Regions from separate parts of the Melaminivora sp. genome, predicted to be linked through region 3. Evidence: predicted binding sites of a transcription regulator. Region 3 holds the regulator's gene; each other region holds the start of a gene.
What was found. The regulator FNR, encoded in region 3, switches genes on or off when oxygen is low (the NO sensors DNR and NnrR bind a similar motif). The targets are predictions, from matches to a motif close to TTGATNNNNATCAA.
Positions count from the first base shown of each region.

Region 1: a site for FNR is predicted at 3,570-3,583, ahead of RT051_RS08065 (DUF3149 domain-containing protein). Genes of this name have one in related genera too.
Region 2: a site for FNR is predicted at 3,389-3,402, ahead of nirK (copper-containing nitrite reductase). Genes of this name have one in related genera too.

Region 1 covers NZ_DAMCAM010000028.1:26,353-36,654, reverse strand. Annotated here, with positions in the region: gene thrC (threonine synthase) at 1-739, shown strand, start outside; gene mobB (molybdopterin-guanine dinucleotide biosynthesis protein B) at 829-1,398, shown strand; gene glp (gephyrin-like molybdotransferase Glp) at 1,410-2,633, shown strand; gene RT051_RS08075 (MoaD/ThiS family protein) at 2,630-2,899, shown strand; gene RT051_RS08070 (hypothetical protein) at 2,915-3,244, opposite strand; gene RT051_RS08065 (DUF3149 domain-containing protein) at 3,347-3,496, opposite strand; gene RT051_RS08060 (hypothetical protein) at 3,651-3,905, opposite strand; gene moaE (molybdopterin synthase catalytic subunit MoaE) at 3,967-4,443, shown strand; gene clpB (ATP-dependent chaperone ClpB) at 4,563-7,172, shown strand; gene RT051_RS08045 (hypothetical protein) at 7,258-7,593, shown strand; gene RT051_RS08040 (aldehyde dehydrogenase family protein) at 7,643-9,079, shown strand; gene RT051_RS08035 (GNAT family N-acetyltransferase) at 9,246-9,767, shown strand; gene RT051_RS08030 (tRNA-dihydrouridine synthase) at 9,948-10,302, shown strand, end outside.
Region 2 covers NZ_DAMCAM010000001.1:104,728-115,029, reverse strand. Annotated here, with positions in the region: gene RT051_RS00520 (translocation/assembly module TamB domain-containing protein) at 1-716, shown strand, start outside; tRNA gene RT051_RS00515 (tRNA-Arg) at 841-915, shown strand; gene RT051_RS00510 (isochorismatase family cysteine hydrolase) at 1,138-1,761, shown strand; gene RT051_RS00505 (phospholipase D-like domain-containing protein) at 1,790-3,184, opposite strand; gene nirK (copper-containing nitrite reductase) at 3,529-5,028, shown strand; gene RT051_RS00495 (ATP-binding protein) at 5,204-6,553, opposite strand; gene RT051_RS00490 (response regulator transcription factor) at 6,550-7,224, opposite strand; gene RT051_RS00485 (Do family serine endopeptidase) at 7,371-8,852, opposite strand; gene arsC (arsenate reductase (glutaredoxin)) at 9,036-9,395, opposite strand; gene RT051_RS00475 (iron ABC transporter permease) at 9,436-10,302, opposite strand, start outside.
Region 3 covers NZ_DAMCAM010000033.1:6,924-17,225, forward strand. Annotated here, with positions in the region: gene RT051_RS08875 (cobyrinate a,c-diamide synthase) at 1-972, opposite strand, end outside; gene RT051_RS08880 (TonB-dependent receptor domain-containing protein) at 984-2,891, opposite strand; cobalamin riboswitch at 2,965-3,212, opposite strand; gene RT051_RS08885 (DUF904 domain-containing protein) at 3,250-3,480, shown strand; gene RT051_RS08890 (cell division protein ZapA) at 3,477-3,815, shown strand; gene RT051_RS08895 (sulfite exporter TauE/SafE family protein) at 4,133-4,858, opposite strand; gene hemN (oxygen-independent coproporphyrinogen III oxidase) at 4,862-6,244, opposite strand; gene fnr (fumarate/nitrate reduction transcriptional regulator Fnr) at 6,435-7,163, shown strand; gene RT051_RS08910 (branched-chain amino acid ABC transporter substrate-binding protein) at 7,269-8,396, opposite strand; gene RT051_RS08915 (hypothetical protein) at 8,569-8,907, opposite strand; gene RT051_RS08920 (DNA polymerase III subunit chi) at 8,904-9,341, opposite strand; gene RT051_RS08925 (leucyl aminopeptidase) at 9,401-10,302, opposite strand, start outside.

The DNA.
Region 1 (10,302 bases), on a different contig from region 3:
GCGCCTCCTGGCCCAGGTGGTGTATTACTTTGCCGGCTACTTCCAGGCGACGACGCAAGAGGGCCGAAAAGTCAGCTTCACCGTTCCCAGCGGCAACTTCGGCAACGTCTGCGCCGGCCACGTGGCGCGGCAGATGGGCCTGCCCATCGAGCGCCTGGTCGTGGCGACCAACGAGAACGACGTGCTCGACGAGTTTTTTCGCACCGGCATCTACCAGGTGCGCGGCGCCGAGCACACCTACGAGACCTCCAGCCCGTCGATGGACATCAGCAAGGCAAGCAACTTCGAGCGTTTCATCTTCGACCTGCTCGGGCGCGACGGGCAGGCCACGCGCGCGTTGTTCGAGGGCGTGGCGCAAGACGGGCGTTTTGACCTGAGCGGCGACGCGCGCTTTGCCGATGCCAGCACGCGCTTCGGCTTTGCCAGCGGCAAAAGCACGCATGCCGACCGCCTGGCCACCATCAAGGACACCTGGGAGCGCTTTGGCAGCATGATCGACACGCACACCGCCGACGGCGTCAAGGTGGCGCGCGAGCAGCCGGCCAGCGCGGGCGTGCCCATGATCGTGCTGGAGACGGCCCTGCCCATCAAGTTCGAGGCAACCATCATCGAAGCCTTGGGTCGTCCGCCTGAGCGCCCGGCCCGGTTCGAAGGCATCGAGCAGCTGCCCAAGCGCGTCACGGTGCTGCCGGCCGACGTGGAACAGGTCAAGGCGTATATCGCCGCGCATTGCGCGTGATGGCCGGACGGCCAGTCCCTTTTTTTGGTAAAAAAGCGCGTAAACCCAGGCGCGGCGCGGATGTGTAGCTATTTTTTCAGGAGCTTGGCATGAAGGTTGTCGGGTTTGCCGGCTACTCCGGTAGTGGCAAGACCACGCTGATCGTGCAGGTGGTGCGCGAGCTTGCGGCGCGCGGCCTGCGCGTGTCCACCGTAAAGCACGCGCACCACGGCTTCGACATCGACCAGCCCGGCAAGGACAGCTGGCGCCACCGCCAGGCGGGCGCGCGCGAAGTGCTGCTGGTGTCCGACCAGCGCCTGGCGCTGCTGCGCGAATTCGACGCGGCGCACGACCCCGCGCTGCCCGATCTGCTGGCCTTGCTGGACGCGGACGTGGACTGGGTCCTGGTCGAGGGCTTCAAGCAGGCCGGCCTGCCGCGCATCGAGGTCTGGCGTGCAGCGCCCGGCTCCCTTCCATCCGGCCCGCGCCCGGTGCATTACCCGGACGACGCCGGCATTCTTGCTGTCGCCACCGACGACCCTGCAGCGCTGCCGCGCCCGCCGCGCCAGCCCGTGCTGCCACTAGATGCGCCCGCGCAGGTGGCCGACTGGCTGCTTGCGCATGCCGCGCTGTTCGACCATTCCCCGCAAGGCGCCGACCGCGCCCTGCCCGTGCATTGAAAGCCCCTGCCATGAGCCGACTGCCCCTGAAACCCCTGGACGAGGCGCTGGCCGAGCTGCTGGTGCAGGCCGCGCCCCTGGCCGGCAGCGAGACGGTGGACCTGTTCGGCGCCGACGGCCGCGTGCTGCTGCAGGCGGCTGTCTCCGAGCTGCAGGTGCCGCCGCAGGACAACAGCGCCATGGACGGCTACGCCCTGCGCTGCGCCGACGTGCCGGCGCCCGGCGCCGTGCTGCCTGTGTCGCAGCGCATCCCGGCAGGCAGCGTCGGCACGGCTCTGGCCGCTGGCACGGCCGCGCGCATCTTCACCGGCGCGCCCGTGCCCGAGGGTGCCGACGTGGTGGTCATGCAGGAGGACTGCGAGGCACTGGAGGACGGCCGCGTGCGCGTGCAGGTGCTGCCCACGCCGGGGCGCAACATCCGCCGTGCGGGCGAGGACATTGCCCTGGGCGCGCAGGTGCTGGCCGCCGGCACGCGCCTGGACCCGGCGGCGCTGGGCCTGGCCGCCAGCATCGGCCTAGCGCGCCTGCCGGTGGCGCGGCGGCCGCGGCTGGCGCTGTTTTCCACCGGCGATGAGTTGGTCATGCCCGGCGCCGTGCCGCCCGCGGCGATGCGCCCGGGCGCCATCTACAACAGCAACCGCTTCTTCCTGCGCGCGCTGGCCGAACGGCTGGGCTGCGAGGTGACCGACTTCGGCATCGTCCCCGACCGGCTGGACGCCACGCAGGACGTGCTGCGCGAGGCCAGCCGCGAGCATGACGTGATCCTCACCAGCGGCGGCGTGTCGGTCGGCGAGGAAGACCACGTCAAGCCCGCCGTGCAGGCGCTGGGTTCGCTCAACCTGTGGATGGTGGCCATGAAGCCGGGCAAGCCGTTCGCCTATGGCCGCATCGACGGTGCGCATTTCATGGGGTTGCCGGGCAACCCGGTCTCCAGCCTGATCACCTTCATGGTGCTGGTGCGGCCCTTCCTGCTGCGGCTGCAGGGCGTGGCCGACGTCGCTCCGCAAAGCGTGGCCGCGACCGCCGCATTCGACTGGCCCCGCGCCGACAAGCGCCGGGAGTTCCTGCGCGCGCGCCTCAACGCAGCCGGCGAGCTCGAACTGTTCGCCAACCAGGGCTCGGGCGTGCTCACCTCCACCGTCTGGGGCGATGGGCTGATCGACACCCCCCCGGGCCAGTCCATCGCCCGCGGCGACCGCGTGCGCTTCCTGCCCTTTGCCGAGTTGCTGTCATGACCGAGCCTGCCACCCGAAAAGTCACCGTGCGCTACTTCGCCTCGATCCGTGAGGCGGTGGGCACGGGCCAGGAAACCCTGCAGACCCGCGCCGCCACGCTGGGCGCACTGCGCGACGAGCTGGTGGCCCGGGGCGAGCCCTGGGCCGGCTGCCTGGCGCCGGGCCGCGCCGTGCGCATGGCCTTGGACCAGCACATGGCCAGCGAGGCCGATGCGCTGGCCGACGGCTGCGAGGCAGCGTTCTTTCCGCCGGTGACGGGCGGCTGACGGCGGGGCGGGGCTTCAGTCCGGCGCTGGCGGCTCGGGCAGCGCCGGGCTGCGCCAGGCCAGCAGTTCGGCCAGGCGCAGCGTGATCCAGCGGGCCTCGGCCGCATCCACTCCCGAGCCGGGCGCGCACAGGCCGGCGTGGATGCCGGCCAGCACGCCGGCCTCGGACGCGCCCTCGCGGTGGTAGAGCAGCTGCGCCTGCTCGACCAGGTGGCCCGCCAGGTCTTCGCACAGCTCGTAGCGCTCACGCACGTGGGCCATGCTGGCCGTCAGGCGCTGGCGCGCGTCGCAGTGCAGGGCGGAGAAGCTGGGCGGAATCAGGATCTGGTTGTCGTCCTCGTGCATGCGCGCATTGTCGCGGCGACGCAGCACGCCCGGCGCACGGGCACAAAAAAGCCCGGCAGCAGGGCCGGGCGGTAGCGGGCGGACAGGAGCCGCCGCGCGGGTTCAGCGCTTGGGCTGCGCAGTCTCGGCCCTGGGCGCGTCGTCGCGCATGAACAGGCGCAGGAAAAACACCCCCATGCCAAGCATGAAGGCGATGCCGATGGCACTGAACAGGCCGACATCGGTGGTGAAGAGTTCTTGTAGCAGTCGCATGGGGCTTTCCTTTCCTTCCTCGTCTTTATGGGTGTGAACCCCTGCATTGCAGTACAGACGCAAGGGTTTTTCCTTGAGTCAGGTCAAGTGAAAGGACCGGTGCCATCGCAGCGGCGCCCATTGTTGTGCTGGCGCAAGCCTTTGCAGGCACCCTTCAGTCGGGCACGAACAGCTTCTCGAACCGCAGCTGGTCGCTTTCGAGCTCGAAGCTGACCAGCTGGCCCATCTTGCCGTCGGCCTTGCGGTGCGCGGCAAACAGGCTGCAGCGGCCTGACAGGCCGAAGCTGGGCAGGTCGATCAGCGCGTAGGGGTGGGGCACGAAGCTCTGGTGGAGGAAGACCACGCGGTGCTCGTTGCGCGGGGAAGGGTAGAGGGTGTACTCGGCGGTGTGAAGGGCTTGCTGGGCCATGGCGCATGCGTGGCGTTAAAGTGCCGGGCACTGTAGCAACCCCCGTCCTGTTCCGCTTGCCATGGCCTGCATCTCCATCCAGACCGAAGATTTCGACGTTTCCGCCGAACTGGCCGCGCTGCGCGCCGGCGACGGCCGCGTGGGCGCCGTGTGCTGCTTCGTCGGCACGGTGCGCGAGCGCAATGAGGGCGATGCGGTGGCGTCCATGGAGCTGGAACACTACCCCGGCATGACCGAGCGGGCCATCCAAGCCATGGTCGATGCCGCGCTGGCGCGCTTCGACCTGCATGGCGTGCGCATCATCCATCGCGTGGGCCGGCTCGCGCCGCAGGATCAGATCGTCCTCGTGGCCGTGACGTCGGCGCACCGTGGCGAGAGCTTCCAGGCCTGCGAATTCCTGATGGACTACCTCAAGACGCAGGCGCCCTTCTGGAAGAAGGAGGAGACGCCCCAGGGCGCGCGCTGGGTGGATGCGCGCGTGAGCGACGACGCGGCGCTGGCGCGCTGGGGCATCCAGGCGGCGCCCATGGCTGGCTAGGGCCCGCGCATGAAGCAGGCGTGAGCCGCTTTCCGTCCGGCCGTCGTGAATTCGCCGGGGCGCCGCGGCTTGAAACCCGCGCCTCGCAGCCTTAACTAGCAACGAGTTGGAGGTTACCCATGCGCCTTGAAAAATTCACGACCAAATTCCAGGAAGCGCTGTCGGACGCCCAGTCGCTCGCGCTCGGCCACGACAACGCCTATATCGAACCCGTGCACCTGCTGGTGGCCATGCTGCGCCAGGAGGGTGGTCCGCGTGCGCTCGTCGAGCGCACGGGCGCCAACGCGGGCGGCATGATCGCCGCGGCCGAAGCCGCCATCAAGCGCCTGCCCCAGGTGCAGGGCCAGGAGCAGGTGCAGGGCAGCCCGGAGCTCGGGCGCGTGCTGCAGGCCACCGAGAAGGAGGCCATCAAGCGCGGCGACCAGTTCGTCGCCAGCGAGCTGTTCCTGCTCGCGCTGGTAGACAGCAAGGGCGACGCCGGCCAGATCGCCCGCGACAACGGCCTGTCGCGCACCAGCCTGGAGTCGGCCATCGAGGCCGTGCGCGGCGGTCAGGCCGTGGACAGCGCCGAGGCCGAGGGCCAGCGCGAGGCGCTGAAGAAGTTCACGCTCGACCTGACCGAGCGCGCGCGCGCCGGCAAGCTCGACCCGGTCATCGGCCGCGACGACGAGATCCGCCGCTCCATCCAGGTGCTGCAGCGGCGCACCAAGAACAACCCCGTGCTGATCGGCGAGCCGGGCGTGGGCAAGACTGCCATCGTCGAGGGCCTGGCCCAGCGCATCGTCGCGGGCGAGGTGCCCGAGACGCTCAAGAACAAGCGCGTGCTGGTGCTGGACATGGCGGGCCTGCTGGCCGGCGCCAAGTACCGCGGCGAATTCGAGGAGCGGCTCAAGGGCGTGCTCAAGGAAGTGGCGCACGAGGAGGGCCGCGTCATCCTGTTCATCGACGAGCTGCACACCATGGTGGGCGCCGGCAAGGCCGAGGGCGCGATCGACGCGGGCAACATGCTGAAGCCCGCTCTCGCGCGCGGCGAGCTGCACCTGATCGGCGCGACCACGCTGGACGAGTACCGCAAGTACATCGAGAAGGACGCGGCGCTGGAGCGGCGCTTCCAGAAGGTGCTGGTCGAGGAGCCCAGCGTCGAGGACACCATCGCCATCCTGCGCGGCCTGCAGGTGCGCTATGAAGCCCACCATGGCGTGGACATCACCGACCCGGCCATCGTCGCCGCGGCCGAGCTCAGCCAGCGCTACATCACCGACCGCTTCCTGCCCGACAAGGCGATCGACCTGATCGACGAAGCCGCCGCCAAGATCAAGATCGAGATCGACTCCAAGCCCGAGGCGCTGGACCGCCTGGAGCGGCGCATGATCCAGCTGAAGATCGAGCGCGAGGCCATGAAGAAGGAGCACGACGAGGCTTCGCAGAAGCGCCTGCAACTGATCGAGGAGGAGCTGTCCAGCCTGGAGCGCGAGTATGCCGACCTGGAGGAAATCTGGAAGGCCGAGAAGGCCAGCGCCCAGGGCAGCGAGCAGATCAGGAAGGACATCGACGCCATCCGCACCCAGATCGAGGACCTGAAGCGCAAGGGCGACTTCAACCGCGTCGCCGAGCTGCAGTACGGCCGCCTGCCCGAGCTGGAAAAGCAGCTCAAGGACGCCCAGGACAGCGAGGCGGGCGGCGCCGACGCCGCGCCGCGCCACAAGCTCCTGCGCACGCACGTGGGCGCCGAGGAGATCGCCGAGGTGGTCAGCCGCGCCACGGGCATTCCGGTGGCCAAGATGATGCAGGGCGAGAAAGACAAGCTGCTGCACATGGAGGAAAAGTTGCACGAGCGCGTGGTGGGACAGGACGAGGCGATTGCCGCTGTCTCCAACGCCATCCGCCGCTCGCGCTCGGGCCTGTCGGACCCGAACCGGCCGCTGGGCAGCTTCCTGTTCCTGGGCCCCACGGGCGTGGGCAAGACCGAGCTGTGCAAGGCGCTGGCGGGCTTTCTGTTCGACAGCGAGGAGCACCTGGTGCGCATCGACATGAGCGAGTTCATGGAGAAGCACTCCGTGGCCCGCCTGATCGGCGCGCCGCCCGGCTACGTCGGCTACGAGGAGGGCGGCTACCTGACCGAGACCGTGCGCCGCAAGCCCTATTCGGTGGTGCTGCTCGACGAGGTGGAAAAGGCCCACCCGGACGTGTTCAACGTGCTCCTGCAGGTGCTGGACGATGGCCGCCTGACGGACGGGCAGGGCCGCACCGTGGACTTCAAGAACACGGTCATCGTCATGACCAGCAACATCGGCTCGCACCTGATCCAGAGCATGGTCGGCCAGGACCAGGAGGAGATCAAGGAGGCCGTCTGGGGCGAGCTGAAAGCCCACTTCCGGCCCGAGTTCCTCAACCGCATCGACGAGACGGTGGTCTTTCACGGCCTGGACGCGCGCCACATCGAGGCCATCGCCCGCATCCAGCTGCATGCGCTGCAGGCTCGCCTGGCGAAGATGGATCTGCACCTGCAGGTCTCGCCCGCCGCCATGGCCGAGCTGGCCAAGGTCGGCTTCGACCCGGTGTTCGGCGCGCGCCCGCTCAAGCGCGCCATCCAGCAGCGCATCGAGAACCCGCTGTCCAGGCTGCTGCTGGAGGGGCGCTATCCGCCCAAGAGCGTTATCCCGGTCGGGGTCGATCCTGTCCACGAGCCGGGGGTATTCCAGTTCGGCGAGGCCGAGGCGGCAGCCTGAGGCCTACCATGGGAGGCCGCGCGGGTGGCGGGGCGTCATGTCCGCGCCGCAGACCCGCCCTTCCTCCCGTCTGCCAGAAAGGGGCATGGCCTTGAATGAAATGTTGTCCGGAGTCTTCCGGTGGACTTTGCGCCTGCTGGCCGTGGCCGTGGGCGCAGTGCTTTTCCTGAGCCTGTTGGCTGCTGCCTGCGTGCTCGCGCTGATCTGGGGTGCCCGCATGCTCTGGGCCCGCCTGACGGGGCGCCCCGTCACGCCCTGGATGCGCGTGAACCCGCGCGGCGCCTGGAGCACGGCCACGCGCAGCACCGCGCGCTGGACGGCGCATGCCGCGGGCTCGGCCCGCGCAGCAGGCGCGTCGGCCTCGGCCCGCATGCGCGGCGTGGCCGACGTGACCGACGTGCAGGTGCGCGAGATCCGCTGACCGCGGCCCCTTCTGACCCACAGGGCCCGGCCTGCCGTGGCGTTTCTCCATGATGCCTGACGACATTCGCGACCTCTTCGAGCGCCAGCGCTCGGCCAGCCGGGCGCAGCCCGAGGTGCCGCTCACCCTGCGGCGCGAGCGGCTGCTGCGCTTGGGCAAGCTGATCGAAGAGCACGCTCCCGTCCTGGCGGCGGCGGTGCAGGCGGACTTCGGCATGCGCTCGCCGCGCCTGACCGAGGTGGCCGACTTCTTCGTGCTGCGCGCGCAGATGGCGCAGACGCTCCGGCACCTGGCGCGCTGGAGCCGGCCGCAGAAAGTGCGCACCCCGCTGTTCCTGCAGCCCGCGCGCGGCTGGATCGAGCGCCAGCCCCTGGGCGTGGTGGGCGTCATCTCGCCCTGGAACTACCCCATCCAGCTCGCGCTGGCTCCGGCCATGAGCGCGCTGGCCGCAGGCAACCGGGTGTTGCTCAAGCCCAGCGAGTTGACGCCACACACCTCCGAGCAGCTGCAAAGGCTGGTGGCCCAGTTCTTCGCCCCCGAGGAGTTCGCCGTGGTGCAGGGCGATGCGGCCGTGGCCGCGCTCGTGGCCTCGCTGCCGTTCGACCACCTGGTCTTTACTGGCTCCACCGCTGTCGGGCGCAAGGTGGCGCAGGCGGCGGCCGCGCACCTGACGCCGACCACGCTGGAGCTGGGCGGCAAGTCGCCCTGCATCATCGATGCCGATTGCGATCTCAGGGACGCGGCGCTCAAGATCGCCCACGGCAAGCTGCTCAACGCCGGGCAGACCTGCATCGCCCCTGACTACGTGCTGCTGCCGCGCGGCAGCGAGGCCGCCTTTGCCGAGGCCTTCCGCGCTGCCGTGGCGCGGCTTTTTCCGTATTTCGAGGGCAACCCGGACTACGCCTCCATCATCACCCCGAGACACCTGGCGCGGCTGCGCACGATGCTGCAGCAGGCCCAGACCCAGGGCGCCGAGCTGCACGTGCTGCAACCTGTGCCTGGCTCGCCGCCTGCGCCGCCGCAGTCTATCGGCGACGGCCTGGCCCGGCAGATGGCGCCCGTGCTGGTGTTCGGTGCCAGCGCGCAGATGCAGCTCATGCAGGAGGAGATCTTCGGCCCGGTGCTGCCCGTGCTCAGCTACGAGCGGCTGGACGATGCCATCGCCCACATCAACGCCCATCCCAGGCCGCTGGCGCTGTACTGGTTCGGCCGCAGCGAGCGAACGCGCGACGACGTGCTGCGCCGCACGGTGAGCGGCGGCGTCTCCGTCAACGACACCCTGATGCATATCGCCCACGAGAACCTGCCCTTCGGCGGCGTGGGCGACAGCGGCTGGGGCGCCTACCACGGCGAGCAGGGCTTTCTGCGCTTTTGCCATCAGAAGGCCGTGCTGTCGCAGTCGCGCTGGTCGATGGGGCACTTGCTGTACCCGCCCTACGGCGCCCGCTTCGAGCAGGTCATGGCGCTGCTGCGCCGGCTGATGTAGGCCGCACCCGAGCCCGCGGCCCGCATATAGCGCATGGGCCGCGCAGCTGCTGGCGGACGGGCGCAATGGCAGGGCGCGCCGTGTGCCAACAGCACCCCCTGGCGCTGCCGTATCCGTTTGCGTGAAAATAGCGGGTTTTCCCTTGTCACCCGTCTTCGTTTCCCTCATGTCCAGTATCCAGGTCCGCCCTGCCACGCTTCGCGATGCCAAGGCCATCGCCCAGGTCCACACTGCTGCCGCGCTGGAGGCTTACCGCGGCCTCCTGCCAGACGATCAGCTGAAAACCATGTCCTCGTTGGAAAAGCGCCAGGCCTACTGGCGCGAAGCCATCGAATATTGCGAGCCGCAGGTGCAGGTGGCCGTGGAAGGCGACAAGATCGTCGGCTTCGTCGGCTTCGACCGCTCGCGCGACGCCAAGACCCGCCCCACCACCGGCGAGATCTGGGCCATCTATGCCGCCCCCACGCACTGGGACCAGGGCGTGGGCGTGGCCCTGTGGGATGCGGCGCGCGACGGCCTGGCCGAGGAGGGCTGCACCACCGTCACCGCCTGGGTGCCGCTGCGCAACGAGCGCGCCCTGCGCTTTCACGAGCTGGCCGGCTTCAAGCGCGAGATGACCACGGCCAAGACCGCGCTCATCGGCGGCGTGAAGATCGAGGAAATCCGCCTCAAGCGCCCGCTCAGCTGAAGCGGACTGCCGCGCCGCCCGAGAGGCGGTGCTGCGCAGGTCGCCAGGATGACTGCTTTGCTCTTAAAAAAATAGCTGAAAGTCCATGTTGCACAAGGGCTGAAGGCTTGTTTTATGAGTAATTCAACGGAAGGTGCTTGCGCACTGGCAGGCCGGGGTGGGGCCTTGCTGCTCGCGCCCATGGAAGGCCTGCTCGATTTCGTCTTGCGCGATGTGCTGACGCGCATCGGCGGGGTCGATCGCTGCGTGAGTGAGTTCATCCGCGTCACCGGCCTGCTGCTGCCCGACCGGGTGTTCCTGCGCTTCATCCCCGAACTGCAGCGCGGCGGCCGCACCCTGGCCGGGGTGCCCGTGCGTGCCCAGCTCCTGGGCTCGGACCCGGTCAGCATGGCCGAGAACGCCGCGCGCCTGGCCGAACTGGGCGCGCCGGGCGTGGACCTGAACTTCGGCTGCCCGGCCAAGACGGTGAACCGCCATGGCGGCGGCGCCTCGCTGCTGCGCGAGCCCGAGCGCATGGCCGCCGTGGTGGCGGCCG
Region 2 (10,302 bases), on a different contig from region 3:
CGCCCGACATCGCCCTCTCGCTGGACCTGGGCGACGACTTCGCCCTGCAGGGCCGGGGCGTGACCACGCGCCTGACCGGGCGCCTGCAGATCACCAGCAGCGGCCCCGCGGGCGGCATGCCGCGCGTGACCGGCGAGGTGCGCACAGACCAGGGTCGCTACCGTGCCTGGGGCCAGGCGCTGGACGTCGAAAGCGGCCTGCTGCGCTTTAACGGCCCCTACGACAACCCGTCGCTGGAGGTGCTGGCCCTGCGCCCCAACATCCCCGTGCGCGCTGGCGTGCAGGTCACCGGCACGGCCAAGGCGCCGCGCGTGCGCCTGTATTCCGAGCCCGAGCTGCCGGATGCCGAGAAGCTCTCCTGGGTGGTGCTGGGCCGCAGCGCCGCCGCCGGCGGTGCCGAGGCCGCGCTGCTTCAACAGGCAGCGCTGGCCTTCCTGGCCGGCGAGGGCAAGGGCAGCAGCGGCGGCATCGCCCAGCGCCTGGGCTTCGACGAGGTGGGCTTCAAGGGCCCGGGCCAGGGTGAGGATGCCAACGGCGCGGCGCTGACCTTCGGCAAGCGCCTGTCCAAGGATTTGTACGTGACCTACGAGAAGAGCCTGTCGGGCACCATGGGCGTGCTCTACATCTTCTACGACCTGTCCCGGCGCCTGACCCTGCGCGGCCAGACCGGCACGCAGAGCGCGGTGGACCTGATCTACACCGTGCGCTGGGATTGAGGCCGCGCTCAAAATGTGAGAGAAAAAGACCTTTTGCCCTTGCTGGACAAGGGCCTTCAGCTATCAAAAGTGAAATTAACAGCCGGTCTGGCGGAGCGGCTTACAATCGCCCGCTCCGCTGCCGCTCCCCGTAGTTCAATGGATAGAACGGGCGCCTCCTAAGCGCCAGATGCAGGTTCGATTCCTGCCGGGGGGACCACGGCCTTCTCCTGTCGCCCTGCCCCTTCGACCCGCAGCGCCGAACGCCCTGCCTGGGGCCCGGAAGCTCAGACCGCGTCTGTAGGACCTGGTGCCGGGGCGGCTGTCCTGGCCTACCCCCCGCGGGCCGGGGCGGCCTCCTACGCCCCGCCCCAGCAGCCGCCCGGTATGTTTGCGCCCTGATCTCCATCTTTCCAGGTCCAGCGCGACACCCAGGACGACCATGAGCAAGAAAACCCCTGCCCCGGTGCTGCGGAGCACCGAACTGCCGGAAAGCGAACAGGTGCTGCTGCTGGTCGATGTCATCAACCCGATGCAGTTTCCGACCGCGCGCGACCTGCTGCCCCACGCGCATGCGGCAGCGCAGTGCATCGCGCGCCTCAAGCAGCGGCTGACGCGCCAGGGCGTCGCGACCATCTACGCCAACGACAACTACGGCACCTGGCACAGCCAGTTCGGCGACATCCTGGCGGCCTGCCAGGAGCTGCCCGACGAGCGCGGCGACATCGCCCGGCTGCTGACGCCTGCGCCCGAGGACCTGGTCATCCTCAAGCCCCAGCACTCGGCCTTCCACTCCACCCCGCTGCAGCACCTGCTGGGCCGCATGAAGACGCGCAAACTGGTCATCGTTGGCTGGGCCGCCGACATGTGCGTGATGCTGACCGCCACCGACGCGCGCATGCAGGGCCACGAGGTCTGGGTGCCGCGCGACTGCGTGGCGGCCGAGACGCCCGAGCGCTGGAACCGCGCCATCGGCCAGCTTGAAGAGGTCTTCGAATGCTCGGTACGCCAGGCCGTGCGCCCGACCGCCAGGCGCGCCAGCAACGCCAGGGCCAACCCCAAGTGAGTGCGGCCGGGCACCAGCGGCCGAACCGCTACAGCTGAAACCCCAGGGCCCGCACCACGCCCTCGCCCATGTCGCGCACCAGGGAAGGGGCCTGCGCCTCGTAGGGCTGCGCGGCGGCCGTCTGGCGCGTGCACCAGTCCGAGAGCCACTGCACGTCGTGCCGGCCATAGAAGGCCGTCATGGCCTCGTAGTTCAGGAACAGGCTGCGCGCGTCCAGGTTGAGCGAGCCGGCCAGGGCCAGGTCGTCGTCGATCAGCACCGCCTTGGCGTGCAGCATGGCCGGCGACAGCCACACGCGCGCGCCGGCGGCCGCCAGCTGGCGCAGCGCGCGCTCGCGGGCGATGTCGGCCAGGCGGTGGTTGGAGCGCGCCGGCACCAGCAGGCTGACCTGCACGCCGCGCCGGCACGCCAGGCACCAGGCGTCGAGCAGCCCGTCGTCGGGCACGAAGTACGGCGTCACGGCGACGATGCGCGCCCGTGCGTGGAAGGCGCCGGCCATGAGCAGCGCATGCACCGTGTCGTCGGCGTGGTCGGGGCCGCTGGTGATCCACTGCGCCAGCGCCCCCCGCGGTGACTCTCCCAGCAGCGGCAGGTGGGGCGGGCGGCGCATGCGCCGCAGCGTGCGGCCCTGGGCGATGCGCCAGTCGGTGCCGAACTGCACGTGGGCCTGGGCGGCCAGCGGGCCGTGGACCTCGAAGCTCAGGTCCACCCAGGCCGGCCGGCCGGGCTGGTCACGGAAATACTCGCCCGCCAGGTTGCGCCCGCCGCTCCACAGCCGCCAGTTGTCCGCCACGACCAGCTTGCGGTGGTTGCGCAGGTTGGTGTGCCCGCGCAGCGGATTGTGCAGCAGCGGCATGAAGCGGCGCACCTGCACGCCCTCGCGCGCCAGGGCGCGCAGCATGCCGCGCGGCATGGACAGGCTGCCCACGGCATCGACCAGCAGGCGCACCGCCACGCCGCGGCGCGCGCTGGCCAGCAGCGCCCGCGCGATCTCGCGGCCCACCTCGTCGTGGGCGAACACGTAGGTGCAGACATCGAGCCGCTGGCGCGCCGAGGCGATGGTGGCCAGCAGGCCGTCGAGCGCATGCGCGCCGTCCTCGTGCCAGACCACGCGCTCGTTGCGCACCGCGGGCGCCACCTCCATGCCGGCGAGCAGCTGCGCCGCCCAGGCCGGCCCCTCGCCCGCGGGCGGCGGCGCCTGCCAGTGGTGGCGCCGCGCGGGCCGGGCGAACTTGCGCACGCCAAACAGCAGGAACAGCGGCAGCGTGGCATACGGGAAGGCCACCATGCCCAGCACCCAGCCGATGGCCGCCGAGGGGTGGCGCCGCTGCTGGTTGATGCGTGTGCCCAGCACGTAGATCAAAAGGCCCAGGACCACGGCGATGGTGTGGCCCAGACTGGACAGCAGCGCGATGCGGATCATGGCGGCCCCCCGTGCAGTGCGGGCACACAGGCAACGGCGACAAAGGCAGGGTTCGGCATGGCCGGGAGCATAGCGACAGTGCCCGGTGTCCCCAGCGAACGCGGCGACACTTGGGAGAAATCAATTTTTGTAGCAGGAAACCATTGACCTGCAACGCTCGCAGAGGGATATCAGGAAAAACCCGGCATCTCGGGTGATCCCTAATTGACTTGAGTCAAATTTCTTCCTGTTTAAGATGAATTTTTAATTCATCTTTAAATACAATAGCGCCAGTCTCCACCGCGATGCACCTGCAGACGGCCGAGGAGACCTATTCAAAGTTCTTCCCGATAAGGATGGTTGTCATGCAATCCCCGCGTTCGTTCCCCCGCCTTCCCCTGGCCGTTGCTGCTGGAGCTCTGCTGGCGAGCACGCTGGCCTACGCGGCGCTGGCCGAACAGCACCAGGGCCACGTCGCCGTCGCCTCCGCCCCTGCGGCCGCCGTGGCCCCGGCGGCGGCAGCCGGCGATGCCGCCACCGTGAAACGCTTCGTGCTGGAGACCGGCATCGTGGACGGCAAGATGGTCTTCGTCGATGACCACGGCGTGGCCAACCCGGTGCTTCGCGCCGCCGTCGGCGACACCGTGGAGATCGTGCTGAAAAGCGGCGAAGGCGCCCAGCACGACCTGGCCATCCCCGAGCTGGAGGTGCAGTCGCCCAAGTTCGACGCCAGCACTGGCACCGTCACCGTGCGCTTCACGGTCACGCAGGCCGGCACCTTCACCTACTACTGCACCATTCCCGGCCACCGCCAGATCGGCATGGAGGGCACCTTCGAGGCCGTGCCCGGCAACGGCAAGAACGCCGCGCCCACGGCCGCCAAGGTCTCGCCGCTGAGCGGCGCGCAGCTCTACACCGCGCCCGCCTCGCGCCCGGCGGATGCCGCCGCACTCAGCATCGCCATGGACCCGGCCGCCGTGCCCGCACCCATTGGCAACCGCCCGCCGCAGCTGCTGAAGTACCGCATGGAGACGGTGGAGCTGAACGGCAAGCTGGACAACGGCACCAGCTTCACCTACTGGACGTTCGACCGCAAGGTGCCCGGCCCCATGCTGCGCGCCCGCGTGGGCGACAGCGTCGAGCTGACCCTGGCCAACGCCCGCGACAGCAAGATGATCCACTCCATCGACCTGCACTCGGTCACCGGCGGGCACGGCGGCGGCGAGCACACCCAGGTCGCCCCGGGCCAGGAGAAGACCATCACCTTCAAGGCCTTGAAGCCCGGCCTGTACGTCTACCACTGCGCCACGCCGCTGGTGCCCCAGCACATCGCCGCCGGCATGTACGGCCTGATCCTGGTCGAGCCCGAGGAAGGCCTGGCCAAGGTGGACCGCGAGTACTACGTGATGCAGGGCGACATGTACACCACCCGCCCGCACGGCGCCAAGACGCACCAGGAAGCTGATCTGGACAAGATGGCTGCCGAGCTGCCCGACTACTACGTCTTCAACGGCGCCGTGGGCTCGCTGACCAAGGAGCACAAGCTGACCGCCAAGGTGGGCGAGACGGTGCGCATCTACTTCGGCGTGGGCGGCCCGAACAAGATCTCGTCCTTTCACGTGATCGGCGAGATCTTCGACAAGGTGTACAGCGAAGGCTCCATCAGCTCGGTCAAGAAGGACGTGCAGACCACCCTGGTGGCCCCGGGCGGCGCGACCATCGTCGAGTTCAAGGTGGACTACCCCGGCCAGTACACCCTGGTGGACCACGCCCTGTCGCGCGCCGGCAAGGGGGCAGTGGGCATCCTGGAGGTGACGGGCGAGAAGGATGCCAACATCTACAAGGTGGGCGGCGCCGGGCGCTGAAGGCTGGGCGGCGCCGGGTGGCGGGGGACGGCCGTTTTGCGTAGCGCGGCTGGCCCTCACCCCCACCCTCTCCCAAAGGGAGAGGGAGTGAAAACCCGCGCCGGGTAACGATCCTGCGCTATGAAAATTGGAAAGCGGCGGCCTTGCGGTCGCCGCTTTTTTTGGTGCGCGTGTTTCAGGCGCGCGGCAGCGCCAGTTGCACGCGCAGGCCGCCCAGGCGCGGGGCGTCCAGCAGTGCCAGCTGCGCGCCGTGCATCTGCGCGATGGTCTGGGCGATCGACAGGCCCAGACCACTGCCGGCCACGGCCGCCCCTTCAGCGGCCTGGGCGCGGTGAAAGCGCCGCAGCACCCGCTCGCGCTCCGCCGGCGCGATGCCGGGGCCGCTGTCGTCCACCGTCAGCACCAGCGCATCGCCCTGCACTTGCAATGCCACGTCCACCGTGCCGCCCTCGGGCGTGTACTTGACGGCGTTGTCCAGCAGGTTGCGCAGCAGGATGGCCAGCGCCTCGCCCTGCCCGCGCACGCTGGCAGCGGCCGCGTCGCCTTCCAACGGCGCCAACCCTAGGTCGATGCCGCACGCGTGCGCGGCGGGCGCGGCATCCATCACGGCGCGCTGCACCAGCTTGGCCAGCACCAGGGGCTGCAGCGCCGCGCCGCTGGCATGCGCCTCCTGGCGCGCTAGGGCCAAGAGCTGCTCGACCAGCCGTGTGGCGCGGTCGATGCCGGCGGCGAGGCGCTCGGCGGCGCGCGTGCGCGCGGCGTCGCCCTGCGCGCGCGCCAGGGCCTGGGCCTGCAACTTCAAAGCCGCCAGGGGCGAGCGCAGCTCGTGCGCCGCGTCGGCCACGAAGTGCTGCTGCGCGTCGAACGCCTGCTGCATGCGCGCCAGCAGCAGGTTCAGCTCATCGACCAGCGGCCGCACCTCGGCGGGCAGGCCGGCGGCGTCCACGGGCGACAGGTCATCGGCGCGGCGGCGCGCCACCTGGCGGCGCACGCGCTCCACGGGCGCGAGCGAGCCGCTCACGGCCCACCAGGCGGCCAGGGCCAGCAGCGGCGCCATCAGCGCGATGGGCCAGGCCGTGCCCAGGGCCAGCTGGCGCGCCAGCGAGCGGCGCACGGCCATGTCCTGTGCCACCTGGATGACCTGCAGGGGCGTCGCCACCGACAGCACGCGGTAGGTGGTGCCGCCCGCCTGCACGTTGGAAAACCCCAGCACGGCGCGCTGCGGGAGGCCCAGGCCGACGTTGGACTCGAAGATGCGCAGGCCGTCGGCCGTCCAGACCTGCACGACGAATTCCGAACTTTCCTGCCCCGGCACCAGCGGGTCGCTGTACTCGCGCAGGCCCCACGCCGGCAGGCCCGGGCGCAGCGCCTGGGCGGTCTGCTGCATCTGGTGGTCGAACAGCGCGTCGGCTTCGGCCAGCGCCGCGCGCCAGGCGAGCGCCGCCTGCGCCAGCACGGCCAGGGCGATGGCGGCCACCAGCGTCAGCAGCAATCGCGTGCGTAGCGAGTGCGCGCCGCCCGTCATGCGCCCTGCCCCGCCGCGCGCGGCAGCATGTAGCCCACGCCGCGCACCGTGACGATCAGGCCGGCGCCCAGCTTCTTGCGCAGGCCGTGGACATAGACCTCGACGGCGTTGCTGCTGATCTCCTCGCCCCAGCCGTAGAGCTTGTCCTCCAGCTGCGCGCGCGACAGCACGGCGCCGGGGCGCGCCAGCAGCGGCTCCAGAACCGCCCATTCGCGCGCCGACAAAGTAACGGGCTGGCCATCGACGCTGGCCTCGCGCGTGGCGGGCTGGATGCGCACGCCGCCGCTTTCATAGACCTCCTCGCTGCGCCCGCCGGCGCGCCGCGCCAGCGCCCGGATGCGCGCCAGCAGCTCGTCCATGTCGAAGGGCTTGAGCAGGTAGTCGTCGGCACCCGCGTCCAGCCCCTGCACGCGCTGGGCCACGGCGTCGCGCGCGGTGGTGATGAGCACCGGCGTGCGGTCGCGCCGCGCGCGCAGTGCGCGCAGTACATGGAGGCCATCGCGGCCGGGCAACCCCAGGTCCAGCAGCACCAGGTCGTAGCGCTGCGCGGCCAGCGCGGCGTCGGCCTCGGTGCCGCTGCGCGCCCAGTCCACGGCGTGGTGCTCGGCGCGCAGCAGCTCCTGCACGGCTTCGCCGATCATGGTGTCGTCTTCGACGAGCAGCAGACGCATGGCGGACTTTCAGGGCAGGCAGGCATGGCGGCCAGCATAGCGACGCGCCCGGCGGGCAGTGTCGCCGGCCAGGCACCAGCCACTCATTTGCTACTTATTCGATAGCTTATTGCGCTTGCTCCATGGCGGTTTGAGGCCAAAAACACTCAACCCAGCCGCACCGGCACGAAGATGCGGTTGCCGCCCCGCAGTACCAGCAGCGCCACCGACTTGCCGGCCTTGGCCACCACGCCGCGCACCTGGCCAATGTCACGTGCCGGCGTGCCGTTGATGGCCAACAGCACATCACCCTCCTGCACACCGGCGCGGGCGGCGGCGCCGCTGGCCTGCTCGATCAGCAGGCCTCCTTCCATGCCCACCTCGCGCTGTTCGCCCTTCTCCAGGGGCCGCAGGGCCAGGCCCAGGCGGCCCTGCGATGCGCCCTCGGTGGCACCTGCATCGGCCACCGCCTTCTTGTCGGCGGCGTCGCCCAGCGTGGCGCTCAAGGTTTCGCTGGCGCCCTTGCGCCAGACCTCCAGCTGCACCTTGGCACCGGGCGTGGCCTGGCTGATGGTGGCCGGCAGGTCGCCCGAGCCGACGATGGGCTGGCCGTCCACGCTGCGGATCACGTCGCCGGGTTGCAGGCCCGCCTTGTCGGCCGGGCCGCCCTTTTGCACGTCGGCCACCAGGGCGCCTTGCGGCTTGTCCAAACCGAAGGAATCGGCCAGGGTCTGGTTGACCTCCTGCACCGTGACGCCCAGGCGCGCGTGGCTCACTTTTCCGGTCTTCTGGATCTGCTGGCTCACGCGCTCGGCCACCTCGATAGGGATGGCGAACGACACGCCCTGGTAGCCGCCCGAGCGGCTGTAGATCTGCGAGTTGATGCCCACCACCTCGCCGCGCGCGTTGAACAGCGGCCCGCCGGAGTTGCCGGGGTTCACCGCCACGTCGGTCTGGATGAAGGGCACGGCGCTGTCGTCGGGCAGGGCCCGGCCCTTGGCGCTGACCACGCCGGCCGTCACGCTGTTCTCGAAGCCGAAGGGCGAGCCGATGGCCAGCACCCATTCGCCCACGGCCAGCGACTTGGTGCTGCCCAGGCGCACGGCGGGCAGGTTCTGCGCGTCGATTTTGAGCACCGCCATGTCGGTCTTGGTATCGGCCCCCAGCACCTTGGCGCGGAACTCGCGCCGGTCGGTCAGCTTGACGGTGACCTCATCGGCGTCCTTGACCACGTGGGCGTTGGTCAGCACCACGCCATCGGGGCTGACGATGAAGCCCGAACCCTGGCCGCGCAACGGCACGTTCTGCGGCATGCGGCCGGGGGCCTGCGGGGCCATGCCGAAGCGGCGGAAGAATTCCTGCATGGGGTCTTGCGCGCCCTCCCCGTCGTCATCGCCTTCGGCCATGGCCGTGCGGTGCATGCCGCTGACGCTGATATTGACCACGGCCGGGCCGCTGTCGGCGGTGATCTGGGCGAAGCTGGGCAGCGCGCTGCCGCTTTGCGCCACGGCGGCCGGGGCCGCAGCGACGGGCGCCGCCAGCGCATGGGCCTGTCGCTGGGTGACCAGGCCAGCCCCCGTGGCGCCCAGGGCACCTGCGGCCACCAGGGCCAGGATGAGCCTGCGGGGGGTGGAGAGGATGGTGTTCATGATCTGCCTTTCATGGGTTGCGCCGCTGAGGTTCAGCGGCCATGGCAGGCAGTGTGCGCGCGGGCGCTTAAGCGAAACTTAGGGACCCGCGCTATTTTTTAAGTAGCTAGATACCCTTTTCCCACAGGGGCAAAAGGCCTTTTTGCCCATGCATCACTGGGGCGCCAACGCCCCGGTTCGGCGCTACAGGATCTCCAGTACCCGCTCGGGCGGCCGGCACAGCAGCGCGCCGCGCGGCGTGACCACGATGGGCCGGTTCAGCAGCTCGGGGTGCGCGGCCACGGCGGCGATCAGCTCGTCGTCGCTGCGCGCCGGGTCGGCCAGACTCAGCTCGGCATACGCCGCCTCCTTGGCTCGCAGCAGCTCGCGCACCGGCACGCCCAGGCGCGCCACCAGGCTTTTGAGCTCGGCCGCGTCCAGCGGCTGGGCGATGTAGTCGACGATGGCCGGCTCAATGCCGCGCTCGCGCAACAGCGCCAGCGCGCCGCGCGAATTGCTGCAGCGGGCGTTGTGATAGATGGTGATGTCGGGATGCGTGCTCATGCGGGCCGAGTGTAAGGACAGGCCCCGGCGCCTCAACGCGTCACCGCTTGGCCGAACGCAGCGTGCGGCTGAGCAGGATGACCGGCACCAGGCCCACGGCCACCAGCGCGAGCGAAGGCAGCGCCGCCTCGCCCAGCCGCTCGTCGCGCGCCAGCTGGTAGGCCACGACGGCGAGCGTGTCGCTGTTGAAGGGGCGCAGCACCATGGTCGCGGGCAGCTCCTTCATCACGTCCACGAAGACCAGCAGCGCGGCGGCAGCGGCCGAGCGCTTGAGCAGCGGCCAGTGCACGCGCGACAGCAGCCTCAGCCCCCCTACGCCCAGCATGCGCGAGGAATCATCCAGGCTCAGGGGAATGCGCGCATAGCCGCTTTGCACCGATTGCAGCGCCACCGCGCAAAAGCGCACCAGATAGGCCCAGACGATGCCCATGGCGGTCGAAGTGATGAGCGCCGGCAGCGCCGCGCCCGGCGCCACCTGCTGCAGCCAGCCCACGGGCAGCAGCAGGCCGACCACGATGACCGCGCCCGGCACCGCATAGCCCAGGCTGGCCAGCCGCACCACGGCGCGCGTGACCCAGTCGCGGCTTCTGCGCACGGCAAAGGCCAGCACGAAGGCGATGGCCACCGCCAGCAGCGCCGTGATGGCGCCCAGGCGCACGCTGTTGCCCGCCCACTCGATGAACCGTCCCCAGGGCAGCACCGACCAGTCCGAGGCCAGCGGACGCAGCATGAAGAGTACCGGTGCGAAAAACCCCATGAACACCGGCACCAGGCAGACCAGCCAGGCCGCCAACGCCCCGGTGCCCGCCAGGCGCTGCGGCTCGCCCTCGGCCGAGCCGGCGCGCCCCACCCCGCCGGCGGCAAAGCGCATGCGCCGCTGGGCACGCAGCTCAAGGTGCAAGAGCAG
Region 3 (10,302 bases):
GGCGCGCAGCTGGGCCTGCAGTCCGGTGTGGGCGGCCAGCGCGGGCGCGTGCAGCTCGGGGTAGCCACCGGGCAGCCACAGGGCGTCGCAGTCGGGCAGCGCCTCGCCACGCAGGGGCGAGAAGCACGCCACGCGCGCGCCGAGCTGCTCCAGCAGCTCCAGGTTGGCGGGATAGACCAAGCAGAAGGCCGCGTCCCGCGCCACGGCCACGGTGCGCCCGGCCAGCAGGGGTGCGGGCGCGGCACCGCCGGCTGGCGGAGCGTCGAAAGAGACGCGCCAGCGCTCCCAGTCGGCCGGCGCCATGCGCCCAAGCGGCGTGGTGGCCAGGGCATCGGCGGCGGCATCCAGGCGCGCCAGGGCGTCGGGCAGTTCGTGCGCCGCGACCAGCCCCAGGTGGCGCTCGGGCAGCAGCGCGGTGGGCCGGCCGGCCTCGAACCCGCCCAGCGCCGGCAGCGCGCCCAGCCAGTCGCCGGGATCGCGCAGACCGGCGCGCAGCAGGTCGGCGTGGCGCTCGCCGGCCACGCGGTTGGCCAGCACGCCGGCCCAGGGCAGGTCGCTCCAGTAGCTGCGCAGGCCGTGCGTCAGCGCGCCCAGGGTGCCGCCCATGGCGCTGGCGTCGATGACGACCAGCACCGGCAGCCCCAGGCGGCGCGCCAGCTCGGCGACGCTGTTCTCGCCGTCGAACAGGCCCATGACGCCTTCGACCAGGATCAGGTCGGCCTGCCGCGCGGCCGCGTGCAGGCGCTCGCGGCAGTCGCGCTCGCCGGTGAGCCACAGGTCCAGCGTGTGCACGGGGGCGCCGCTGGCCAGTTCGTGCCAGTGTGGGTCCAGGTGGTCGGGGCCGCACTTGAAGACACGCACGCGCCGCCCGCCCCGCGCGTGCAGGCGCGCCAGGGCGGCGGTCGCGGTGGTCTTGCCCTGCCCCGAGCCGGGAGCGGCGATGACCAGGGCGGGACAGGAGGCAGAGGCCATGGAAGCCGGGGTCAGTACTGCGGTGCCCACTTCAGGCCGACGTAGAAGCTGCGACCCGGCGTAGCGTAGTTGCGCGCCAGCTCATAGCGTTTGTCGGCGGCGTTGTCCAGGCGGGCGACGACCTGCCAGTCGCGTGCCATGCGGGTGCTGGCGTGCAGATTGACCAGGGTGTAGCCGGGCAGCACGTTCTTGTTGGCTGCGTCGTCGTAGCGGCGGCCCGAGGCCTGCACCTCGGCGCCCACCGTCCATTGGGCGACGCGCGTGTCCGCACCCAGCGTGGCGTGGCGCCTGGCGCGGCGCTGCAGCTGCTTGTCGGTGTCCAGGTTCCGGGGGTTTTGCAGGTCGAGCGAGCCGTAGAGACGCACGCCGCCCAGGCGGTGCGCGCCCGCGAACGTCACGCCCTGGTAGCGCGCCTTGCCCACGCTGGCGTAGCAGCCGGGATAGCGATCGCTGCTGGCCGCACACGGGCCGGGGCCGTCCACGTAGATGATCAGGTCGTCGATGTGGTTGCGGTAGGCCGTGGCAGAGAAGCTGCTCGCGCCCTCCTGCCACTTCACGCCCAGCTCGAAGTTGCGCGACTGCTGCGGCTTGAGCGAGGCGTCGCCGTACTTGGTGAAGCGCTGGTACAGCGTCGGCGCCTTGAAGGCCGTGCCGGCGGACGCGGTGGCGCGCCAGTGGCGGGCGAAGTCGTAGCCGTACGAGGCGCTGCCGGTGGTCTTGCCGCCGAACTCGCTGTCCTGGTCGTGGCGCGCGTTCAGCTGCAGCGTGTGCGCGCCCTGGCGCAGCCCCCAGCCCAGGGCCAGGGCGTCGAATGAGCGCTGGCGCGTCTCCATCGTGGGGAAGAAGCTGGTGTTGTCCAGCCGGTCCTCGCGCCGCTCCAGCGACGCCGTCAGCAGCTGCGCGCCCAGGCGCCATTCGTTGTGCAGCAGGTAGCTGCGAATCCGCGTGTCGGTCAGGTAGATGCTCGGCGTGGTTTCGTAGCGGTCCTGCGATTCGCTGACGGACAGACGGGTCTTGTAGGCCTCGCTCCACTGCGCATGCCAAGCCAGGCCCAGCGTCTGCAGGCGCCGCAGGTTGCGGTCGTCCCTGGTCGGGCTGACGTCATAGCCGCTGTTGGAGTCGCTGTACAGCAGCGTGCCCTCCAGGCGGTGCGCCGCGTGCAGCTGCCAGCCCAGGCGGCCGCTCGCGGCGGTGGTGAGGTAGCCGTCGAGGTCCGGGTTGGCCGCGGCGTCGGTCTTGGCGCTGTAGCCCCGGCTGCCTTCGCGAGAAAAGCCCAGGGCATAGTCCACGGCGCCGCTGGCGCCGCTCACGCCGGCCTCGGAGCGCCAGGTGCGCCAGGTACCCAGGCCCACGCCCACGTAGGGCGCGACACCCGCCTCGCCTTTTTTCGTGAAGATCTGGATCACCCCGGCCACGGCGTCCGAGCCGTAGATGGCCGCGGCCGGACCGCGCAGCACCTCGATGCGTTCGATCTGCGACAGCGGAATGGCCTCCCACGACGGGTCGCCGCTGCCGGCCTGGGAATCCACGCGCACGCCATCGACATAGACGGCGGTGAAGCGCGTCTCGGCGCCGCGCAGGAAGACACTGGTGGCCGTGCCGGGGCCGCCATTGCGCGTCATCTCGACGCCGGGCAAGCGCGCCAGCACGTCGGCCAGGCCGGTGGCGCCGCTTTGCTCGATGGTCTCGCGGTCCACGATGGACACATCGGCCAGCACGTCGGTCAGCGGCTGGGCCGTGCGGGTGGCGGTGACTACGACCTCGTCCAGGTCCGGGGCGCGCAGGTTCTGCGCAAGCAGGGTGCCCCCCGTCTGGGCATGGGCCCCGCAAGCGGCCAGCGCCGCCAGGGCCAGAGCGCTCAGGCGCAGATACGCGCGGCCATCGGCAGCCGCGCGGGAGCAGAACAGGAAATTCGACATGGAGAAAATGCAAGCAAACAAACCCGCGCCAGCCTCCCCGCCAGCATTGGGTGACATGGCCGTGCGCCCAGTGGCGCAAAGCCTCCTTGTTGGCCGGTATCCGGGCTGGCGAAGACATCCTGCACACCACCTTCCCAGGCGCTTGTTCAAGGCGCCCAGTGGCTGACTGGTGACAGGTGAGCCGACACGCGGCTCGTTCGCTGACCGTTGCGGGGGCAGCGCAGGCCCGGGGCCCGGTCCATGGCGGACGGCCCCTCCCTGCTTCCCGTTGAACTGCGGCATGCGAACCATGACGCGAGCACCAACAAGCGGCGGATTTTATGCGCGCCGGCCGCACGGTCCCTACAATTGCCGCCCTATGCCCCAGCCTTCCCCCATCGACCAGATCGCCGAGCGCGTGGAGCGCCTGCTCCAGCAGCACGCGCAACTGCGGCAGGACAAGGCCCTGCTGGAGCAGCAGGTCGCCGCCCTCACCGAGGAGCGCGACTCGCTGCGTTCGCGCCTGCAGGCCGCCCGCGCCCGCGTGGATGCGCTGCTGGACCGTCTTCCCGCCAACGCGGCGCCCGCCGCCTCCGACGCCACGCCATGAAACAGCTCGAAGTCCAGATCCTGCAGCAGAGCTACCTGCTGGGCTGCGCCGAAGGCCAGGAGCCGCGCCTGATGGCCGCGGTGGAGCGCGTGGACACGGCCATGACGCGCATCCGCGATGCGGGCAAGGTGCGCGCCCGCGACCGCATCGCCGTGCTGGCGGCGCTCAACCTGGCCTTCGACCTGGCCGACCGCGAGGCCGCCCAGCAGGAGGCGTCCGCACACCCGGCCGCGCAGCCCCCGCAAGAGCCGCCACACCTGCAGGACGAGCGCCTCGCCGCCCTGCTCGACCGGCTGGACCAGGCCCTCGCCGCTGGGGACGCGCCGGGGTTGTAAGCATTGGCGAACGGGGTGTTCGCGGGGCGCGCAACGCGCCTACAATGCACCTGTCTGCGATGCTGCCGGGCTTTATATTTCCTTGAACCAATGCTCTTGGAGCCCGGGCTTGGTACATCGCCTGGCAGGCGTGATCATCTCGCGTCAGATGAACCCAATGTCAGGTTGCCCTCGCCCACCTGAACCCCCGGTTCAGGATGCCGGTCCGGTGGCATTTGCAGACACCTTCTTTCGAGCGAAGCCGGGGCTCCCCGCCCTCCGCCTACCCCCCTCTCCCCTCTTCCCCCAGCTGTCACCGCCCGCCCCGGGGCAGGCGCTCAGGCGCACCAGGGCGCGGGCTGGCCGTGCATCACATCCATCCACAGCGCCCAGCCGCCGAGCACGCACAGCACGGCGCCTGCGGCACGCGAGCCGCTGGCCTGCTGCATCCGGTTGAGCCGCTGCCGCAGCCATTGCCAGGCCGCGGGGCCCGCCACCAGCCACAGGCCGCTGCCGATGCCAAACAGCACCATGCTGGCCGCGCCACGCGCCACGCTGCCGCTCAGGGCAGCGGTGAGCAGCGCGGTGTAAAGCAGCCCGCAGGGCAGCAATGCCCAGGCCATGCCGGTGAAAAACAGTCCGCCCGGGCGTGCCACCAGGGGCTGCACGCGCGCCCACACGGTGCGGCCGGCGCTCTCTATCCAGGCGGGCTGGCGTGCCTGCAGCAGCATCATGAGGCCCCAGGCGATGATGAGCACATGCGTCATGGTCCACAGCGGCCGCAGTGCGCTGCTGTGCTGGCCCAGCCAGGCCAGCTGGTCCATGGCGAAGGCTGCGGCACCACCGGCGGTGCCATAGCCCGCCAGGCGCCCGACGTGGAAGGCCAGCGTGCGGCCCAGCACCGGGCGGCGCGGCAGCCAGTGGATCACCTGAGGTTCGCCCGGGGCGGCAGGGCGTCCCCCTGCCCCTATCACTGCGCCGCAGGGCCCGGCGCACATGGCAAGGCAGTGCGTACCACCCACCAGGCCCATCAGGAAGACGGTGGACGCAAGCGTGAGGAACATGGATCAGATGATCCGGGAGAAGCGCGCGCGGTTCCGGTTGGCCTGCAGATATTTATCGAACGCCATGGCGACGCCGCGCACGAAGTACCAGCCCAGCTCGGTGACCTGCACGCCGTCGTCGGCCAGCTTGACCAGGCCCTGCCCGGCCATCTCCTCGAGTTGCTGCAGTTCGGGCTCGAAATAGCTGCGAAAGTCGATCAGCCAGGCGGCCTCCATGGGCTCGAACAGCACTTCGCCCTGGCACATCAGCGCCATGATGACCGAGCGGCGCACCAGGTCGTCCTTCGTCAGCGCCAGGCCACGCGCGATAGGGAGGCGCCCCTGGTTGATGGCATCGTAGTACTCGTCCAGCGTCTTGACGTTCTGGCTGTACGTGGCGCCGATGCGGCCGATGGCCGACACCCCCAGGCCGATCAGGTCGCAGTCCGGCTGGGTGCTGTAGCCCTGGAAGTTGCGGTGCAGCCGGCCCTGGCGCTTGGCCACCGCCAGCGAGTCCTGCGGCAGGGCGAAGTGGTCCATGCCCACATAGACATAGCCCGCGCCCTCGAACACCTCCAGGGCCTGCGCCAGCATGGAAAGCTTGGCCGAGGCCATGGGCAGCTCGGCCGTGATGATGCGCCGCTGCGCCTTGAAGCGCTCGGGCAGGTGGGCGTAGGCGTAGAGCGCGATGCGATCCGGCCGCAGCTCGGAGACCTGCCCCAGCGTGCGCTCGAATGATTCGGGCGTCTGCCGGGGCAGGCCGTAGATCAGGTCCACGTTCACGGACTCGAACCCCAGGCGGCGCGAGCTCTCGATGAGGGAGAACACCTGCTCGGCCGGCTGCACGCGGTGCACTGCCTTCTGCACTTCGGGGTCGAAGTCCTGCACGCCGAAGCTCAGGCGGTTGAAGCCGAGCTCGGCCAGCAGGGCCAGGCGCGACTCGTCCACGGTGCGCGGATCGACCTCGATGGAGTATTCGCCGCCCGGCACCAGCGTGAAGCTGCGCTTGAGCATGGCCATCAGCTCGCGCAGGCCTTCGTCGGACAGGAACGTGGGCGTGCCGCCGCCGAAATGCAGCTGGCTCACCTGCTGTCCCACGCCGCAGTGCGCGGTATGCAGGTCGATCTCGCGGCTCAGGTAGCGCAGATAGACCTCGGCGCGCTCGGGGTGGCGCGTGATGATCTTGTTGCACGCGCAGTAATAGCAGAGGGATTGGCAGAACGGAATGTGGACGTACAGCGACAGCGGCATCGCTTTGCCCACCGATCCCACCCGGCGCTGCTGCAGGGCCAGCACGTATTCCTCTTCGCCGAAGGCTTCCACGAAACGATCCGCCGTGGGGTAGGAGGTATAGCGTGGCCCTGGAACGTCGAAGCGTCGCAGCAGTTCGGTGGTGACAACGGTCATAGGGGGTAATTCCTCAGGGTGAGTCGGGCACTGTGCCCCAGCTGGCGCCCGAGCGTCCTTGATTTCGATCAAGAGGACCCAATGTCTGCGAAATGACAATTCGCCCTGGATCAAAGCACGTGCGCGTGCCTGCGACTTTCGCAGGCCTTGCAGCGTTCGGATGTAAGCTAGCGCCATGACCAGGGTACCCATGTCTCCCAACCTTCAAGCCATCAAGGTTGCTTGCTCCAACTGCAACCTGCGCGAGCTGTGCATGCCGGTGGGCCTGGACGAGCAGCAGCTCAAGCGCCTGGACGAGATCGTCGCCGTTCGGCGCAAGGTCAAGCGCGGCGGCAACCTGTTTCGCAATGGCGACCCTTTCACCTCGCTCTACGCCATCCGCACGGGCTTCTTCAAGACCTGCGTGGCCACCGAGGACGGGCGCGACCAGGTGACGGGATTCCAGATGGCCGGGGAGATCATCGGCCTGGACGGCATCGTCAACGACCACCATACCTGCGACGCGGTGGCGCTGGAGGACGCGGAGGTCTGCGTCATGCCCTTCGACCGGGTCGAGGAGCTCTCGCGCGAGATCAACGCCCTGCAGACGCATGTGCACAAGATCATGAGCCGCGAAATCGTGCGCGAGCACGGCGTCATGCTGCTGCTGGGCAGCATGCGTGCCGAAGAGCGGCTGGCGGCTTTCCTGCTGAACCTGGTACAGCGCCTGCACGCGCGTGGTTTTTCGCAGTCGGAGCTGGTCCTGCGCATGACGCGCGAGGAGATCGGCAGCTACCTGGGCCTGAAGCTTGAAACGGTGAGTCGCACTTTCTCGAAATTCGTCGAGGAAGGCATCGTCGAAGTCAAGCAGCGCCACGTGCGCATCATCGACACCAACGCCCTCAAGCGCATCGTCAACAGCCAGCAGGCCTGCCACTGACCCTCGGCCGGCGCTGCCCGGAACGCAAAAAGGCAATGCCTGCGCATTGCCTTTTTTTGCGTTTGCAGCCCGGGCGGCGCTGGCCGCCGGGGCTGCCGTTCCCGCTCAGTTGAGGGGGGTCTTCTTCCCGTCGGGATAGTGGTAGAGCGTGATCGCGGGGTTCTTCATCTCGCCATTGGACTCGAAGGCGATGTTGGCCGTCACACCCTTGTAACTGGACTTGAGCAACTCCGGGATGTAAACCTTCGGATCCCACGAGCCGGCGCGCTTCATGGCGTCGACCAGCAGCATGGTGGCGTCGTAGGTGTAGGGGCTGTAGATCTGGTACTGGCCAGGGTACTTGGCGTCGTACTTGGCCTTCCAGGCCATGCCGCCGGGCATCTTGGCCAGCGACGCGCCGCCTTCGGCGCACACCACGTTCGACAGGGTCTTGGCGCCCGCGGTCAGCTTGGCGATCTCGGTCGTGCACAGGCCGTCGCCACCGAAATACTTCACGTTGCCCATGCCGAGCTGCTCCATCTGCCGGAGCATGGGGCCGGCCTGCGGGTCCATGCCGCCGAAGAAGATGGCGTCCGGGTTCTTGGCCTTGATGGCCGTGAGGATGGCCATGAAGTCGGTGGCCTTGTCGGTGGTGAACTGCTCGTCGACCACCTTCATGCCCTTCTCGGCCGCCACCCGCTTGAACACGTTGGCCAGACCCTGGCCATAGGCCGTGCGGTCATCGACCACGGCCACCGTCTTGAGCTTGAGCGTGTCGCTGGCATAGGCCGCGACCCCCGCGCCCAGGGCGTTGTCGTTGGCGATGATGCGGAACGTGGTCTTGTAGCCGGGCTTGGTCAGGTTGGGGTTGGTGGCCGCGCCCGTGACGTGCGGGATGCCGCAGTCGTTGTAGACCTTGGCCGCGGGAATCGTGGTGCCCGAATTGAGGTGGCCCACCACGCCGGCGGCCTTGGCGTCGCACAGCTTCTGCGCCGCCGCCGTGCCCTGCTTGGGGTCGGCCGCGTCATCCTCGGCCAGCAGCTCGAACCTGACCTTCTTGCCGCCGATGGTCACGCCCTGGGCGTTGAGCTCCTCGATCGCCATGCGGGCGCCGTTCTCGTTGTCCTTGCCGTAGTGCGCCTGGGCCCCGGACACGGGCGCCACGTGACCGATTTTCACCACCTCTTGGGCGTGGGTCATGCCGGCGATGGCCGCAATGGCGGCCACCACGGTCAGTTTCAACTTCAATTGCATAGATGTCTCCGATCCTTCATTGCTGGAAGTGGCGTTGCGTGACAACGCGCAGAAACATATCGCAGTTCAAAACCGCCCACACTAGGGAACACGAGAAAATCACGCCGATACCACACCGGGATATACCCTGTCATCGCTTTGGAACGTGTTTCAGTGCCCGGCCAGCGCCGGTTCAGGGGCGGCAGTTTTTCGTCAATTCCTCGGCCACGGCTTCATAGACGGACTGGCGCACCACGGTCTCGACCTCCTCGCGCAGGCGCGTGCCGATGGAGCGCGTCTGCTCCTCGATGACCAGGGCGATGGCCTCGGCGAGCCTGTGCTCCAGGACCAGGTCCACGCGCTGCATCAGGCGGTGCACCATGTCCTCCTGCAGGCCGTCGGCTGCCACGGGCAGCTGCAGCGCCGCCGTGGCGGGGGCGGCCGGCGCGGGCGCGCCGTCCTCCGCCGGAAGATGCACCACCTCCGTGAGGGTGGGGACGAAGCGCGGCGGCGTGCGCGGTGGCTGGGTCATTCGCGCGCCCCGCCCACCAGGTCGTGGCGCACGATGGCAAAGCCGCCGGCCTGGTACTGGCGCCAGCGCTGGCGCGCCTGGGCACGCTCCTGCGGGTCGGCCTGCGGCACCACCTCGATCACGCGGGCGAACTCGGCAAAGCCCTCAGGCACGCCCTCGCCCGCGTTGATCAGCACCTGCCGGTGGCTGCACGCGAGTGGCGTCTCGGTGAGCAGCACCGGCGACGCTTCCACGACGTCGGCGGCAGCGTCTTCCAGACAGTGGGCGACGAAGTCGGAAGGCTCCAAAAACCATAGCATGCGATCAAGGCGCAGCAAGGCCTTTCGGTCTCCCGCGATGACAATCCGGGCATCCTGGCGCAGCGCCTTGCGGACCACGCGGCAGATGTGCCCGAACCTATCCGGTGCGTTGAAGTGGAACGCGATCTCGGTCATGTGCCTGGCTGGTGCCCGGGGGCCGGCGTGGGCAGGCCCGCTACGGGCATGGCAGCCCCTCAGCCTTTCGCCGCCCGGGGCGCGGCCTTGGGGGCGGACTTGGGAGCGGTCTTGGACCCTGCCTTGGCGGCAGCCTTGGGCGCGGCATGGGGCTGCGCCGCAGGCGCCTGGCCGGCCTGGGCGATCAGGTACTCCACGAGCAGCCCGACGGGCCGGCCGGTCGCGCCCTTGGCAGCGCCGCCCTTCCAGGCCGTGCCGGCAATGTCCAGGTGCGCCCACGGCAGGTCGCCGACGAAGCGCTGCAGGAACTTGGCCGCCGTCACCGAGCCGGCGGGCCGGCCCGCAACGTTGGCCACGTCGGCGAAATTGCTCTTGAGCCCCTCGCCGTACTCGTCGTCGAGTGGCATGCGCCAGCACGGGTCGAGCGCCGCCTCGCCGGCGCCCTGCAGCTCGGCGGCCAGGGCGTCCGACGTGGAGAACAGGCCGCTGCGCAGCCCACCCAGGGCGATCACGCAGGCGCCCGTGAGCGTGGCGATGTCGATCAATGCGCGCGGCTTGAAGCGCGCCGCGTAGGTCAGTGCGTCGCACAGCACCAGGCGGCCCTCGGCGTCGGTGTTGAGCACCTCGATGGTCTGCCCGCTCATGCTGGTGACCACGTCACCGGGCTTGAGCGCCCGGCCGTCGGGCATGTTCTCACACGCCGGGATGAGGCCCACGACGTTGATGGCGGGCTGCAGCTCGGCCAGGGCACGAAACACCCCCAGCACGCTGGCCGCGCCGCCCATGTCGAACTTCATCTCGTCCATCTCGGGCGCGGGCTTGAGCGAGATGCCGCCCGTGTCGAAGGTGATGCCCTTGCCAACCAGCACCACGGGCGCCTCGGCCTTGGCCGCGCCACCGTAGCGCAGCTCGATGAAGCGCAGGGGCTGCTCCGAGCCCTGCGCCACCGCGAGAAAGGCAC